2 regions of the Adlercreutzia sp. CNCM I-6216 genome follow, and region 2 is predicted to be linked to the other one. Evidence: riboswitches for the same ligand, from Rfam matches in the RefSeq annotation. Region 2 holds a riboswitch; the other holds the start of a gene.

Region 1 (7,887 bases), on a different contig from region 2:
AGGCCGCCGCGGCGAGCCCCAGCGGGATGAGCACCGCACCATTGACGAGAAACACCGCCAGGGCGGCGACGTTGGTGGCCAGGTTGATCGCCTTGGTGGTGCCGGCGGCCGTGCGCACGTCCTGGTGGGCCACGGCAGCGAGCAGCAGCATGAGGATGGTGCCCGTCCCCGGCCCGTAGAACCCGTCGTAGACGCCCACGGCCAGGGCGATGAGGGCCGTGGCCGCAAGGGCCAGGCGCGGGGGCAAGGGACGTTCGGCGAAACGGTCGAGGTTCTTGGAGCGGAACACGAGGAACGCCACGGGGGGAAGTGCCACGAGCATCACCACGGTGAGCACGGTGGCGTCGGCCAGAAGCGCCAGATTCGCGCCGATGGCCGAACCGACCAGGCCGCAGGCGACGCCTGCGACAACGAAGCGCTTCACCATGTAACCGAACAACGCATAGCGTACGGTAGCCACCAGCGTGCCCAAGGTGCTGGAGAGCTTGTTGGTGGCGATGGCGGCATGGGGCGGCAGGCCGGCAAAGAAGTAGGCGGGCAGGGAGATGAGCCCTCCCCCGCCGGCGATGGCGTCCACGAAACCGGCGATGAGCGCCAACGGGCACACGATGAGAAACTCCACGACGCCTTCCCTTCTCGCCTCTCCGCCACACTCGCCGGACGCAAAAAGAGCCGCCCGAGGGCGGCTCGTGAGTTCTTGGTAGCTCCGACCGGATTCGAACCGGCGACCTCCGCCTTGAGAGGGCGGCGTCCTAAACCGCTAGACGACGGAGCCACATGGGCGCTTCATGAAGCCGGGAGACGTGGCGCCTCCCGGCCCGGATTCCTTGGTAGCTCCGACCGGATTCGAACCGGCGACCTCCGCCTTGAGAGGGCGGCGTCCTAAACCGCTAGACGACGGAGCCACGAAATGCCACGCGAGAAAATGGCTGGGGTGGAAGGAGTCGAACCCTCACATACGGCACCAGAAACCGCTGTCCTGCCATTAGACGACACCCCAACATAACTTTCTCGCCACACCGCCCGAAAGCGGCGAGCGCAAGTGAGTATGTTACGGAAGCAAGCGCCCCCCGTCAAGCCCCAATTTTGGGAATTACGAAAAATGCGGGGAGCGGCCGCAACCGCATCGCGTGAAAAGCTCGCGCGAAAACCCCAGTACGACAGAGCTGTTCTCGCCCTAGCAGGGCATGGGGGTGCCGTACTGCCACATGTGGTCGAGGGGACCCGAGCCACGCCCCAGGTTCAGACCGGCCGCGAGGGCGCCGGCCACGTAGGCCTTGGCGTCGCGCACGGCCACGTCCACGGAAAAGCCCCGGGCCAGGCCGCAGGCGATGGCCGAGGAGAGGGAGCAGCCGGTGCCGTGGGTGTTGTCGTTGGCGATGCGCGTACCCCGCAGCCACACCGATTCGCCGTCGGCCATGCGCAGGTAGTCGTCGGCGGCGTCCGGCTCGTCCACCCCGTGGCCGCCCTTGATGAGGATAGCGGGCACGGAAGGCGCTGCGTCCGTGAAATCCGACGCGTTCTCCCAAACGGCGACGCAGCGGTCGGCGATCAACGACGCAGCCGCCTCCACGTCTTCCGAAGATGCGATGGCCCTGCCCGAGAGCACCTCGGCCTCGGGGATGTTGGGGGTGATCACCGTGGCCCGGGGAAACAGCTGGCGCACCAGCGCGTCCACGGCGGCGTCGGCGATGAGCGCCGAGCCCGACGTGGCCACCATAACGGGATCGACCACGACATTGGCGGCTTTGTGGCGATCGAGTCCATCGGCGATGGCGCCCACGATGGCCGACGACGACACCATGCCGATCTTCACCGCATCGGGCCGGATGTCGTCGAAGACGGCGTCGATCTGGGTGCCCACGAAAACGGGATCCACCTCGAGCACGTCGGTAACGCCGAGCGTGTTCTGGGCCGTGAGCGCCGTGATGACGCTCTCCCCGAACAGATGATGGGCGGCGATGGTCTTCAGGTCGGCCTGGATACCCGCTCCCCCGCTGGAATCGGATCCGGCAATGGTGAGAACCGCTTTCATGGCATTCCTTTCGCGACGGCGTCGACCGCTTCCCGAACGGCCGCATGAAACCATCATTTCACACGAAAGGGGCGCGCCTGCACGGCCGCCCCTTTCTGGCAATCAACCGTTGATGAGACGGGGGCTACCCCTCGATGAGATTCACGGCCTCATTGGTGTCGACGACCTTGGCAGCGTAGCACACCTTCATGTATTCGAGGCCCTCCTCCTGGTTGCCCACGAGGAAGGTGGCCGTGGCGTCGCCCACCACGATGATGTTGAAGTTGTTGAAATAAGCGTCGGCCACCGTGTGCTTCACGCAGATATTCGTATCCATGCCGCAGCAGATGAGGGTGTCGACGTCCAGCTCGTTCAACAGCAAAAGCAGTCCCGTCTGGAAGAAGCCGCTGTAGCGGCGCTTCTCCACCACGTAATCGGTGGGCTGAGGATCGAGCAAGGGCGACGTTTGGGCCTCGGGGGTTCCGGCGATGCCGTGGGCGCCCCACAGGGCCAACTCGCGATCAATGCCGGGGAGGTGGGCGTCGTTGGTGAAGACGACGGGCATACCGACGGCGCGGGCGGCCGTCGTGAGCTTGGCCGTCTGCTGGATGGCAGGCAGGAGCACCGGCTCGAGCGGGCCTCCCGTGGGATCGCCCAGCTCGTCGATGACGAGCAGCGCGCACTTCGCGCGATCGATGGAAGTGAGGTCGATGAGGTCGTTGTTGTTCTCGTCGCCGAGCATGGATGTTCCTTTCTCGCTAACGGGTCTTCCGATTCCCGTCCCGTTTCTCCCTGCGCGTTGCCCGAAGCCAGGAGCGCCGCCCCTTTCGCGGCTGCGGCAAGCAGGCGACCATGACTTAAATACTCAGGGTTTCGTCGATGATACGGGAAAGCTCGCGTGTTGCGGCCTCAATATCGTCAGCGGCGAAGATGGCGCTCACCACGGCGGCGCCGTCAACGTCCAGCTCGGACAGGCACGGCACCGTGGCGGCATTCACGCCGCCGATGGCGACGACGGGGATGTCCACGGCAGCGACGATAGCGCGGAACTCCTCGGCTGCGAGCACCCCGGCCTCGGGCTTGGTGGCCGTGCCGGTCACGCCGCCGACGCCCAGGTAGTCGGCACCGGCCGCCTCGGCTGCCCGCGCCTGCTCCACCGTCTGGGTAGAGACGCCCACGATGGCGTCGGGGCCGAGCAGCGCCCGCGCCCGTTCGCAGGCCATGTCGTCCTGGCCCACGTGCACCCCGTCGGCGCCCACGGCGAGCGCGCATTCCACGTCGTCGTTCACCACGAAAGGCACGCCGGCCGCGCGGCAGAGCGCGAGCAGCTCCTCCGCCTCGGCCCGCAGCGCATCGCCGGTCGCCTGCTTGTCGCGCAGCTGCACGAAGGTCGCACCCCCGGCAAGCGCTGCTTCCACGCACTGCGCCAGCGACCTCTCCCCCAGCCACGCGTTGTCCGTCACCGCGTACAGCTTCAAGGCACAGCGAATGGCCTCCGCCGACCACTTTCCACGTTCCCGTACAGGCATGTTCACTCCTTGTTCCAAACTGGGTGTTCGTTCTGGTCACTTTTTTCGAGTTGTTAGACATTGCGCAAGCGCGATGCCGAGCAAACAGGAGGAAACACTACGAAAATGCCTGGTCAGACCTTTTTAGTTCATTGTTTCCGCAAAATGCCCTGCTGAAAAAGTCTAACAACTCGATTTTTCTGCCTCAATAGGGGGCGAAGATCGACCCGACTCTGCGCCTCGCGCCCCATTCTCTTCCAACGCCTCCTTGGCGCCCCTACTCCGCATCCAGGTCGACCACGAGACCGTCCATGATGTCGTTCACGGTCTTCATGGCGCACATCTTGCCGCACATGGTGCAGGTGCCCTCGGTGGAAGGCGGGGCGCTCTCGAAGACGGCGCGGGCGCGGACCGGATCCAGCGACAGCTCGAACATCTCGTCCCAGGCCACGCGGCGCCGCGCATCACTCATGCGATTGTCGCGATCGCGCGCGCCGGGCACGCCTTTGGCGATGTCGGCGGCGTGGGCGGCGATCTTCGTAGCCACCAGCCCCTCGCGCACGTCGTTCGCGTCCGGCAGGCGCAGATGCTCGGCCGGCGTCACGTAGCAGAGGAAGTCGGCGCCGGCAGAAGCCGCGATGGCGCCTCCGATGGCCGCCGTGATGTGGTCGTAGCCCGGGGCGATGTCAGTCACAAGCGGCCCCAGCACGTAGAAGGGCGCCTCGTGGCACAGCCGCTTCTCCAGCTTCATGTTGGCGGCGATCTCATCGAGCGCCATATGCCCGGGGCCTTCCACCATCACCTGCACTCCGGCGTCCCAGGCGCGGCGCGTCAGCTTGCCAATTTCGATGAGCTCGGCGATCTGCCCGGCGTCCGTGGCATCGTAGCCGCTGCCGGGACGCATGGCGTCCCCAATGGAGATGCACACATCGTGCTCGTGCAAGATGGCGAGCACCTCGTCGTAGTACTCGTAGAAGGGGTTCTCGCGACCGGTGGCCTCCATCCAGGCGAAGATGAGGGAGCCGCCGCGGGACACAATGTTGGTAAGCCGCCCCGTCTCCTTGAACGACTCGATGACCCGGCGGTTCATGCCGGCGTGGATGGTGACGAAATCGACCCCGTCCTCGGCATGGGCGCGCACCACCTCCAGGAAGTCCTCGGGCGTGATGGCGATCAGCGCTTTTTCCAGGTAACCGATGGCGTCGTACATGGGCACGGTGCCGATCATAGCCGGCGACTTCTCAACGAGCGCGCGGCGGAAGGCGCGGGTCTTGCCGGAGTTGGAAAGATCCATGATGGCGTCAGCGCCCAGTTCCAGGGCCACGTCCACCTTCTCCCATTCCAGAGCCTCATCGGCCAGATCGCCCGAGATGCCGAGGTTCACGTTCACCTTCGTGGAGAGAGGGACGCCCTCCAGGGTGGAACCGACGCCGGCGGGCGCGAGGCTTGCGTGGTGGATGTTGGCCGGAATGGCGATGCGGCCGGTAGCCACGGCGGCGCGGATGTCCTCCGGCTCGCGACCCTCGGCAGCGGCAACGGCGGCCATTTGAGGCGTGACGACGCCGGCGCGGGCGAAGTCGATCTGCGTGATCGGCTGTGCTGCGTCGGCAGACTGGCTGTCAGTCATGAAAACTCCCTTCGTTGGCATTACCCATATCAGGTTTTGCGGGTCGGGGCGAATTCGGCGCCCCCTCTCAGCCTGCCCGGCCGCCACGCGGCTGCAAGCTCCCCAAGTCTATGGTTGTAGTGCCAGTATAGGGAACGGCACAGCGCTAGAGCGGCAAAAACACTGCCAGCGTGCCGCTTTCCAGGGCAATGCGGGCCGGCGTGCCGACAAGCTCGTTGGAAAGGCCCCAGCTCGTGCGGTTCGTGAGGGCCACGCCATCGAGGCCGTACTTCAGGCCCTCTTCCACAACCCCCGTGGAAACGTCGGTGAGCGAGAACACCGACACGATACCGCTCGGCAACGCGGGAAGGCGCAGCTCGCCGGGGCCGACGAGAAACGCGATAAGCTCGCGCTCCCCCACTGCGGCCACAGCGAGCCCCCGCTCGGCAAAGGAGGCCAAGAGCTGCAAGTTCGCCACCGTGTGGTCGAGCCGCCCCCCGAGCGCGCCGTACACCTCCACGGCATCGGCGCCGCGCGCGAGGGCCTCCTCCAAAGCCAATTCCATATCCGACGCGTCCTTCTCCGGCGAAAACGCCTTCACGGACATGCCCTCGGGCACGTATCCCAGCGAGTCGAAGTCGCCCATGGCCAGATCAGGCGCGCAGTCCACAGCTGCCAGGGAGGCAAACCCCCCGTCCACGGCGATGACCGCATCGAAGGCGCCCTCTTTCCAATGGGCGGCAAAGTGAGCGGCATTGAAATCCGATGCGCCAACTAATGCGACCGTGCTCAAAACATATCCTCCATTCACATTCACCATGTCATCCTTAAGCGAGCGCAAGTCGAAGGATCTCATTGCGGGGAGCCGCTAGATCCTTCGACCTCGTGCTGCGCGCTCCGCCCAGGATGACACGGTGTGTCACTCGTGTGGTTCGACCAGGGTGAAGCAAGTTCTGCTACAATACCACAGGCGAGCGAGCCAGACGGCCGCGTACCCTTTCAGGGTGCGAGGAAAGTCCGGGCTCCGCAGGGCAAGATGCCAGCTAACGGCTGGGCGGGGCGACCCGACGGATCAGTGCCACAGAAAAGAAGACTCCCCTGCTCGGAACATGCTGCGATGCGCAGCATGCGCGACACAGGAGAAAAGCTGAAACGGTGCGGTAAGAGCGCACCAGCGCGGCGGCAACGTCGCGGCTTGGTAAACCCCATCTGGAGCAAGCGCAAATAGGAGCGCCATACGGTGGCCCGCCGTGCGCTCGGGTTGCGTGCTAGAGGCGCGGGGCGACTCGCGTTCGAGATAAATGGCCGTCCCAAGACAGAACCCGGCTTACAGGCCCGCTCGCCTTTCTGTTTGCACTGCCTCTCCATGAATCAAAACGGTCCACTGCGACTACGCAGCGGACCGTTTTTAAGGAAGGGGATCACCCAAAGGGGTCGAGGGGGCTATCCGAGTAACTGCGACACCGCATCAATTACCGGGTCGGCATGAAGGCCGGCCATAACGATGATGAAGCGCAGAGCGCAGCCGCCGATCATGGCGCCCAAAGCACCCCAGAGCGTGGCGCCCTGGGCCTTGTCGGACTTGCCCACCAGGGCGACAAGCGCCGCCGCAAGGGGGCAGACCAGTCCAACCAGGACGACCAGCGCCCAGAACGGCAGAGCCAGATCGCCTCCGATGATGAGTGCGGCCGATTGGGCGGCAACGGCGGCCTCGTGGGACTCCTGAACCGGCGAGCCCGCCATGGAGACCAAAAGGAGGGCCAACACTGCCAGCTCCAACACCACCAGCGCCACGACCGCGTACTCCAAAATGCGGTTCGTCTCCTTGGAAAGCGCGGCCTTCTTACGGTTGGCCAGCGCGATAACCTCCACCAGAGCCACGCCGGTATCCAGCGCCGACACCGTGAACAAGCACGGCAGGAGCAATGTGTTCCAGAGCGGAACACCCGGAGCGCTCATGAGCAGAATGCCCGTGTACACCGCCACGCAGAAGCCCAGCACGCAGCTGACGACGCCTAACGCGCGCGCCAGCTTCGGCGCATACCCGTCGAAGCCCTTGATGCGCTTCGCCAAAGCCCCGGCCGTCTTCTCCCAGACGACGATGGCCTCAAGAGCGAATACCACGAGAGCCGCGAACACGATCCAGGCGCCGAAGGTCATCCACGAGCCGAAGTTCGAGAAGCTCTGCCACATCATCATACCGCGCAAGGGCGTGATGAGCTCGCTCAAAAGCAGCAGCAGGCCCACGGCGAGGCAGACAACAGCGGCCACAAGCGACGCGAACACCGTGGAGCGCGCCTTGTCGCCCTCCCTGAAGTACACCACCATGGCAGCGATGAACGCGCCGGCGCCCATGCCGCCCAAAAACAGGTACAGGGCGGGCTGCCAGCCCCAAATATCTTGCAATCCTTCCATTCTCTCTCCTTAGCACGAAATGGTTTTCACGGTGGGGCGCGGCACTCAGGCGCGCCCCGGTCATCTATCGGCTAGGCCAAATAGAAGGACGGTTTCGTGGACGCCTCCACCACCTTGGCGTCGGGACACTGGGCCAGAAGCTCGTCTACCGTGCCGAAGTGAAGCGCCCCGAACTTGCAGGCCTCGGCGCAACGCGGGGCGTTGCCCGGGCGCGTGCCGCCCAGGGTGCAGCAGTCACACTTGTCCATAGCGGCCGAGCTGTAGGTGGGCACGCCGAAGGGGCAGGCCTGGTAGCAGTACTTGCAGCCGATGCAGCGATCCTTATCGACGTAGACCACCCCGTC
Region 2 (7,887 bases):
CGCGACGATGGAGGCCGAATAGTAGAGAGCGACCCGCAAAGGGTTCAAACAACCGTACAGCTCGCTCCATGTCAGGATCACGAGGGCGATGCCGAAACCGCCCGCCACCGCGGCGGCATAACCGGCCCATGCCGCCAACGACGCCACCCAGCAGCTGGCAAACATCAGCGTCGTCGACGCCACGAGCATCGCGGAGCCCAGCACGAAAGGCCACCGCTTGTCGAAGAAGGGGCCGATGCGCCGGGCAAGGAGGGTGCAGCCGAGGGCGGTGACCACCATCGTCCAGTCGAATAAGTCGCGCGCCGACACGGTAGCGGCAGGAAACACCACGAATGTTCCCACAAACACGATCTCGATCCAGGCACGGTACAACCCGAGACCGAGGAATACCACGGGCACGGCAGCCACCGACCGGGGCCTCCGAAAAAGCGGGGCCCGTTCTGCTGCGGCATCGGGCCGGGCACTCTCGGTCGGGGAAACGCAATCGGACGCCATGTCGCAACCTCCTTATAGGCGCAGTTTTACCAATGAATTTTTCCCAGCATTCCGAAAAAGTTGAAGGGGAAAGCGATAGATGATAGATTCGATTATAGAACAAGACCAGCCGTCCGCCCTTCCCCGACGAGCCCCAAATGCCCACTCTGCCCGAAATAGGGGGTTATATAAGGGGGTTATAAAAGGGTTGGGGAGACAGGTTACACAATTAGGCCCCCTAATTCCCGCAGCGGTCGATGCACACAAGCATTCGCACCCCTATGGTGGAGTTGTCGGCAGGAATGCTCAAGGCCGACACGGGAGCACCGAAGCGCGGTGCCCCTTCGATACACCAAGGAGGGAATTATGAGCACTATTTCTCGCAGGGACCTGTTCAAGTTCGGCGGCGTGGCCGCCGCGGGCGCCATGGGCGTGTCCATGCTCGGGGGCTGCGCACCCCAGCAGCCGGTAGCCGCCACCGAGGAGGCCGCAGCAGCAGCCGGGGATGGAACTCCGGCATTCTTCGTGAAGCCCGAGCCCATCACCGACATCGCCGACACCCGCGATTACGACGTCGTGGTCATCGGCGCCGGCGCTGCGGGCGTGCCCGCCGCCATCTCGGCCCATGAGGCCGGCGCGAAGGTGGCGCTGCTTCAGAAGGAGGCCACGGCGGTGTCCCAGGGCAACACCTGCGACTCCATCATCGTCGACCAGACGGCTCCCGGCGGCGTGGAGGCCGTGGTTTCTCTCATCAACGCCGACTGCTGCCACCTCTCCGACCGCGAGCAGGTGCGCCTGTGGGCCTACAACTCCGGCGAGGCTTTGAAGTGGCTGTGGAACATCGGCGAGCAGGCCGGCGCGCAGATGGTCGATTCCACGGCAAAGTGGACGAGCAACATCAGCAACATCAACGGCTACGACGTCACCTACTTCGCCTTCGACTTCGGACCGAAGCCCTACAACACCGGCAACGGCATGCGCGACATCGCCGATTGGGCCGAGCAGCAGGGCGTCGAGATTTTCTACTCCACCCCGGCCGCCCAGCTCGTGCAGGACGAGTCCGGCGCCGTGACCGGCGTCATCGCCGAGGGCGCCGACGGTTACATCCAGTTCAATGCCGCCAAGGGCGTCATCGTGGCCACGGGCGACTACGAGAACGACGACGAGATGATGGCCTACTACGAGCCGGCCATGGCCAACATCTACCGCAAGGAGCAGAACAAGACCGGCGACGGCCAGAAGATGATGGTGTGGGCGGGCGCTTGCATGGAGGACGCCTGCGGCTCCAAGGTGCAGCACGACTTCGACGCCGGCCCGGGCTCCATGGCCGACATGCCGTTCTTGGCCGTGAAGAACGACGGCTCGCGCTTCTGCAACGAGGCCGCCTGCGAGATGGCCGTCATGGGCAACTTCCTGCGCAGCGAGGCCGACCAGGGTTGGTACAGCCAGATCTTCGACAGCAACTACATGGCCGACACCGAGGGCTGGCCGGGAGTGGCCCTGCCGCCCGAGGCCATGGCGAGCTACATGCCCGAGGTCGAGGGCGAGAAGACCGGCGTCTACGAGAGCCTCATCAACACCTTCTCTGCCGATACCCTGGAAGAGCTCGGCCAGAAGCTCGGCCTGACCGACGTCGACGCCTTCGTGAAGACCGTCGAGCGCTACAACGAGCTGGCCGAGAAGGGCATCGATGAGGACATGGGCAAGCCGGCCCAGTTCCTGAAGGCCATCAAGCAGCCTCCCTTCTACGGCATCCACCGCCACATCGGCCTGTCCACTATCATTCACGGCGTGAACGTGAACAAGGACATGCAGGTGCTGAACGCCGAAGGCGCACCCATCGAGGGCCTGTACGCCATCGGCAACTGCGCCGGCAACTTCTTCGGCAGCCCCGACTACCCCATGACGGTGCCCGGCCTCTCCCTCGGCCGCTGCCACACCCAAGGCTACGTCGTCGGCCGCGCTGTGGCCAGCAAGTAGGCCGCCTCTCGCAGCAACGGTGCGGGCCCCCTCCCGACTTTCCGCACCCTCCCAGCATCACCCTCCCAAGTGCACGGGGCGCCATCGAGCGCCCCGTCGCTTTTCGACCACTCTTTGGCCCGAAGGACTCCGTTAGTTCCAAAAACGGGAGTCCGACACCCGAGCACGGCCAGTCGGAGCCAAAAAACGAGAGTTTGGCATCCACGCCAATCTCCTTTGCGGGAAGACTTTCCGCAAGCATCCTTCCGCAAAACGCTACAGAGCCCGTGCGATGGTGCCGCCGCCGAGGACGATGTCGCCTTCGTAGAGGACGGCGGCCTGTCCTGGGGCAGCGGCGCGCTGGGGCTCGTCGAAGGCGACGGTCAGCTCGTCAACACCAGTCTGCTCGGCCACCGCCGGCACCGGGTGCTGGCGGTAGTGAGTCTTCACCAGCACCTCGCGCGGACCTTGCCAAACGTCGCCGCTGATGAAGTTCACATCGCTAGCCACTACCCCCACGCTGAGCAGCTCGTCCTTAAAGCCAACAATGAGCCGGTTGGCGAACGCATCCTTCCCCAGCACGTACAACGGTTCGCGCGCCGCTACGCCGATGCCCTTGCGCTGCCCGATGGTGTAGCGGATGAGCCCCGCGTGCTCCCCGAGCACGCGCCCTTCCCGATCCACGATCTCCCCCGGATTGAAAGCAGTGTCCGCGCCACAGCGGCCCTCGATGAACCTCGCATAGTCGCCGTCGGGCACGAAGCAGATGTCCTGGCTCTCGGGCTTCGCCGCCGTGACGAGGCCGCGGGCACGGGCCAGCTCGCGCACCTCGCCTTTGGTCAGCTCGCCCAGGGGAAACAGCATGTGGGCGAGTGTGTCCTGGGTAAGGTGGTACAGCACGTAGCTTTGGTCCTTGACGGGGTCGCATGCCCGCAGAAGCTGCCAGCGTCCCGTGGCCGCATCCCACCGGCGCCGGGCGTAGTGCCCCGTGGCCACGTAGTCGAGCCCCAGCTCGCGGCGGCGCTGCTGGAGAGACTCGAACTTCAAGAACCGATTGCAGGCGATGCAAGGGTTGGGCGTGCGGCCCTCGAGATAGGCGTCGCAGAAGGGGCGTACCACCGCCGCATCGAAGCGATCGCGCAGGTCGAAGGCATCGTGGGGGATGCCGAGGCGCTGGCATACCTCCCGCGCGTCTTCCACATCGCGCGACGACCCGCAGGTCGATTCCTGGTCGTCCCGCAGCACCATCGTCGCGCCGCGCACGGCATAGCCCGCTTCCTGCAACAGCAGCGCGCACACGGAGCTATCGACGCCCCCCGACATCGCCGCCATCACGCCGGACGTCCCGAGCGCCACAGCCATCTCCCTGTCATCTTCGAAAGTCATGGGGCGCATCATAACACAGCACGCCGAAACGCCAATCATCCTTCGCTATGGGCAACCTCTTATCCTGACGATGGCCCACAGCAGCTCTCTTGGCTCCCTCTCCCCGTTTTTCCCTGTTTCTTCGCCTCTCGAAAGGCACGAGCGAATTCCTCACACGCACGTCGAAGCCATCGTGCTAAGCTGAAAGCATGCAGGGGTACCGCTCGGCGGCACGCGAAGCCGTCCCGTGGTTGAGAGGGCACAGGCGCCCAACCCTTCGAACCTGTCAGCTAACACTGTCGTAGGGAGCATGCTCGCCAAGCACAAGGGGCGCTTCCTGCGGGGAGCGCCTTTTTTGGCGCGGCCCGCAGGACAACGCTCCGGCTTCCGGAAAGGAACCGCCATGTCCGAACATTCCACTACCACCGCCTCCCCCACCCGCACTGAAGCGGAACTGCGGACGCTCATGGCCCGCGCCGTGCGCGAGGTGCGCGAGACGAACCCGCTCGCGCCTTCTATCACCAACACCGTGACCCAGAGCTTCGTCGCCAACGCCCAGTTGGCCGTCGGCGGCTCGGCGGCCATGGTGTATTTGCCCGACGAGGGCGAGTGCGTCGCCGCCCTGGGAGGGGCCGTCTACATCAACCTGGGCACGCTCATGCCCGTCTACGAGCAGACGGTTCCCGCCACGGCGCGCGCCTGCGCGGCCGCGGCCACGCCCTGGGTGCTCGACCCGGTGGGCGTGGGCATCGGCAGCCTGCGCACTCGGCTCATCGAGGCCGTGCGCGAGAATCCGCCGACCATTTTGCGCGGCAACGCCTCGGAGATCATCGCCGTGGCCGACCTGTGGGGGCTTGGCGGCAACTCGGCCGATGGCGCTTCCGGCGACGGCCCCCGCGGCGTCGATAGCACTGATTCCGTGGATGCCGCCGAGCGCGCCGCCGTGGCGTGCGCCCGCTTCACGGGAGGCGCGGTAGCCGTTTCCGGCGCTACCGACCTTGTCACTGACGGCGTGCAGGTGGCGCGGCTCTCCGGCGGCTCGTCCCTCATGACCTGCATCACCGGCTCTGGCTGCTCGCTGGGCGGCGTATGCGCCGTTTACGCCTGCGTGGCCGATCCCTTCGTGGCAGCGCTCACCGCAACGGCCGCCTACAACCTGGCCGGCCTGCGCGCAGCCGAAACCTGCGACGGTCCGGGCAGCTTCCAAGTCGCCTTCCTCAATGCCCTCTACAACCTCACCACCGAAGAAGTGACTGAGGCGCCTCTGGCACTCACCAGCACATCAGCCGCGTAATCCCATAGCGATAGCCCGCAAACCTCGAAGCCGCATTTGCAACCAAAGAGAAAGGCCGCCCTATGAACACCCTTGTTGCCGTTGCCATCGCGCCCTTCGGCGTGGGAGACGAGCTCGCGCCCTATGTGGCCGAGGCCATCCGCGTCATCCGCGACTCCGGCCTGTCCCACCGCACCACCTCCATGTTCACCGAGATCGAGGGCGACTGGGACGAGGTCATGGCCGTCGTACGCGACGCGACCATGGCCCTCGCCGACCAGGGCATCCGCACCGAGGTGGTCCTGAAGGCCGACATCCGGCCGGGGCACACCGACACCCTGCACACCAAGGTCGAGAAGGTGGAAGAGCTGCTGGCCGAGTAGGGGTTCGTCCACATCTTTCCATCATCTACATGGAGCCTCTTGCGCTTTCGCGTCGACCCGCTATGATGCTGCCCGACATACGACACGAAGCGAAAGAGGTTCCATGCTCCGCAAGATCATTCACATTGACGAGGACAAATGCATCGGCTGCGGCCTGTGCGTCGACGCATGCCACGAGGGTGCCATCGCCATGGTCGACGGCAAGGCGCGCCTTATGCGCGACGACTACTGCGACGGGCTGGGCGACTGCCTGCCGGCCTGCCCTACCGACGCCATCTCCTTCGTCGAGCGGGAAGCCGCTCCCTACGACGAGGCTGCCGTGGCGGCACACCTGGCCGCCCGCAACGGCGGCGCGACGGCTTGCAGCGTTCCGGCCGCGGCCGAGCACCGCAGCGGCTGTCCCGGCTCGGCCGCCCGCACCCTCATCGACGACGCTCCGAAGCCGGCGCCGTCGCCTGCGCACCAGGGCGGATGCCCCGGTTCCCGCAGCCGCTCCCTGAACGGAGCCCCGGCACCAGCCGCTCCTGTACCGGCTGCTCGCACCGCCGCTCCGGCCGCTACCGGCGCCACCGACGCGCTTTCCGCCGTGGCCGCCGCTCTGCCGAACCGCTTGGCTCAGTGGCCGTGCCAGATCAAACTCGTACCGGTGCAGGCCCCCTACTACCAGGGCCGCGGGCTGCTTATCGCCGCCGACTGCACCGCGTTTGCCTGCGCCAGCTTCCACGAGCGCTTCATGAGCGGCAACGTCACCATCATCGGCTGCCCCAAGCTGGACGAGGGCTCCTACACCGACAAGCTCGCCGCCATCATCGCCGCCAACGACATCACCTCGGTCACCGTCGCCCGCATGGAGGTGCCCTGCTGCGGCGGCCTCGAGCGCGCCGCCGCCGAGGCCTGCGCCCAGTCGGGCAAGGACATCCCCTTCGAAGTGGTCACCTTCGCCGTCAACGGCGACGTCATCGGCTAGAAACAACCGACGCGCACTTGATTGAATGCGCCTCCTAGTTCATCGAGGATGACCAGGTCAGCCCAGCTCGACCATAACCGCCTCCGAGACGATCCCGGCTACCTCCGGGATCGTCTCTTCTTCCAAGGAAGAGAAGCTCATCACGAAGGCGGGACGGCGCCGACCCCTCCCCTCGCTGCACCCAGACCGCACCTCGTCGCATACCCTTCGGGCACCCTCGACTTCGCGAGCCTCGCACCGGCAGCCTACCGTTTCGTTCGAGCTGCGCCCAGGAGCTCCCGCCTCGCAACCCGTGAACCGATAACGGCCCAAAGGCGCCAGGCGCACGCCCCGAATCGCAGCGCGCCGGGCCACGCGCTCCTCGAAAGTCGCACTATCTCTCTCGTCTCCTTCGACACTCCTAACCTCCATGAGAAAGTGCAGCCCGGCACCCGCATTGGCAAAGTGCAAATGATCGCCGGCCGAAGACGCCGCTAGTACGTCAATCAGCGCGCTCAGCCGCCGCCGGTAACGCGTCCGCTGGCGATTGACATGGCGCTCGTAGTCCCCCGACTCCATGAACCGCGCCAACGTCAGCTGCTCCAATGCACCCACCGTGCAGGCGTAAAAGCCAAGTCGGTCGCGGAACCGTTCGGCCAGCGCCTCGGGCAGCACCATGTAGCCAATGCGGAAAGCACCCCCGAGCGTCTTCGAGAACGTGTTCGCGTAAATGACCCGCCCAGCCCCATCGAGGGCCGCGAGTGGAGGTACGGGACGCCCCGCCATGCGGAACTCGCAGTCGAAGTCATCTTCGATGAGGTAGCGCGACTGGGCACTGGAAGCTTTCACGCTCCGACCGCGAATCTCCCTAGCCGCTGCACCGTCCTCGGGCGCGGCAACCCCACTCTGGGCCCATTCCAACAACGAGCGCCGGCGCGACACCGGCACCGTGATACCGGTGGGAAACTGGTGCGACGGCGTGCAGTGCAGCACGTCGATGCGGGCACGCTCGAGCGCCTCCAAGACCGGCCCTTCCCCATCGAGAGCGATCGGCCGCACCGCCACGTCGTTCGACTCGTAGATGCGCGTAAGCCGCGGATAGCCGGGGTCTTCCACGCCGTACGCCAGATTACGACCGAGCAGCTGCACGAGCAGGCCATAAAGCGACTGGGCACCGGAACCGATCACGATCTGGTCGGGATGCACCTCCATGCCGCGAAAGCCCCGCAGATGCGCCGCGATGGCCGCCCGCAACCGAGGCGATCCCTGAGGCCCCGACGCCTCCAGCACCGTGCGCTCGCTCTCGTCGGCCAACACGCGCCGCAGCGTCCGTGCCCACGCCGCGTAGGGAAACACCCCTTCCGGCGCCGTCGCCCCCGTGAAATCGGCGAGCCATTTGCGTCCGGCGCCATTCTGGCCGCACCAAGATGCCCCACATCCGGCATCGTTCTGGCCGTTCCAAGATGCCCCGCATTCGGCCCTGTCAT

The links. A riboswitch is a leader RNA that binds a small molecule or an ion and turns the genes downstream of it on or off. The one in region 2 is predicted to bind thiamine pyrophosphate.
Region 1: it holds a riboswitch for thiamine pyrophosphate, as region 2 does, so the genes downstream of both, thiC (phosphomethylpyrimidine synthase ThiC) here and thiM (hydroxyethylthiazole kinase) in region 2, are expected to answer to the same signal.

What each region holds. Positions count from the first base shown of each region.
Region 1 is NZ_CDSBIE010000008.1:2,346-10,232, forward strand. It holds gene ACYVRU_RS08315 (sulfite exporter TauE/SafE family protein) at 1-622, opposite strand, end outside; tRNA gene ACYVRU_RS08320 (tRNA-Glu) at 699-775, opposite strand; tRNA gene ACYVRU_RS08325 (tRNA-Glu) at 829-905, opposite strand; tRNA gene ACYVRU_RS08330 (tRNA-Gln) at 927-1,000, opposite strand; gene thiD (bifunctional hydroxymethylpyrimidine kinase/phosphomethylpyrimidine kinase) at 1,178-2,035, opposite strand; gene ACYVRU_RS08340 (cysteine hydrolase family protein) at 2,160-2,756, opposite strand; gene thiE (thiamine phosphate synthase) at 2,872-3,543, opposite strand; gene thiC (phosphomethylpyrimidine synthase ThiC) at 3,800-5,149, opposite strand; TPP riboswitch at 5,139-5,264, opposite strand; gene ACYVRU_RS08355 (thiamine diphosphokinase) at 5,295-5,921, opposite strand; RNA gene rnpB (RNase P RNA component class A) at 6,100-6,474, shown strand; gene nrfD (NrfD/PsrC family molybdoenzyme membrane anchor subunit) at 6,572-7,543, opposite strand; gene ACYVRU_RS08370 (4Fe-4S dicluster domain-containing protein) at 7,615-7,887, opposite strand, start outside.
Region 2 is NZ_CDSBIE010000010.1:38,330-46,216, reverse strand. It holds gene ACYVRU_RS09510 (helix-turn-helix transcriptional regulator) at 1-495, opposite strand, end outside; gene ACYVRU_RS09505 (FAD-binding protein) at 841-2,454, shown strand; gene mnmA (tRNA 2-thiouridine(34) synthase MnmA) at 2,710-3,819, opposite strand; TPP riboswitch at 4,002-4,123, shown strand; gene thiM (hydroxyethylthiazole kinase) at 4,202-5,092, shown strand; gene ACYVRU_RS09490 (MTH1187 family thiamine-binding protein) at 5,155-5,454, shown strand; gene ACYVRU_RS09485 (ATP-binding protein) at 5,558-6,421, shown strand; gene ACYVRU_RS09480 (aminotransferase-like domain-containing protein) at 6,479-7,887, opposite strand, start outside.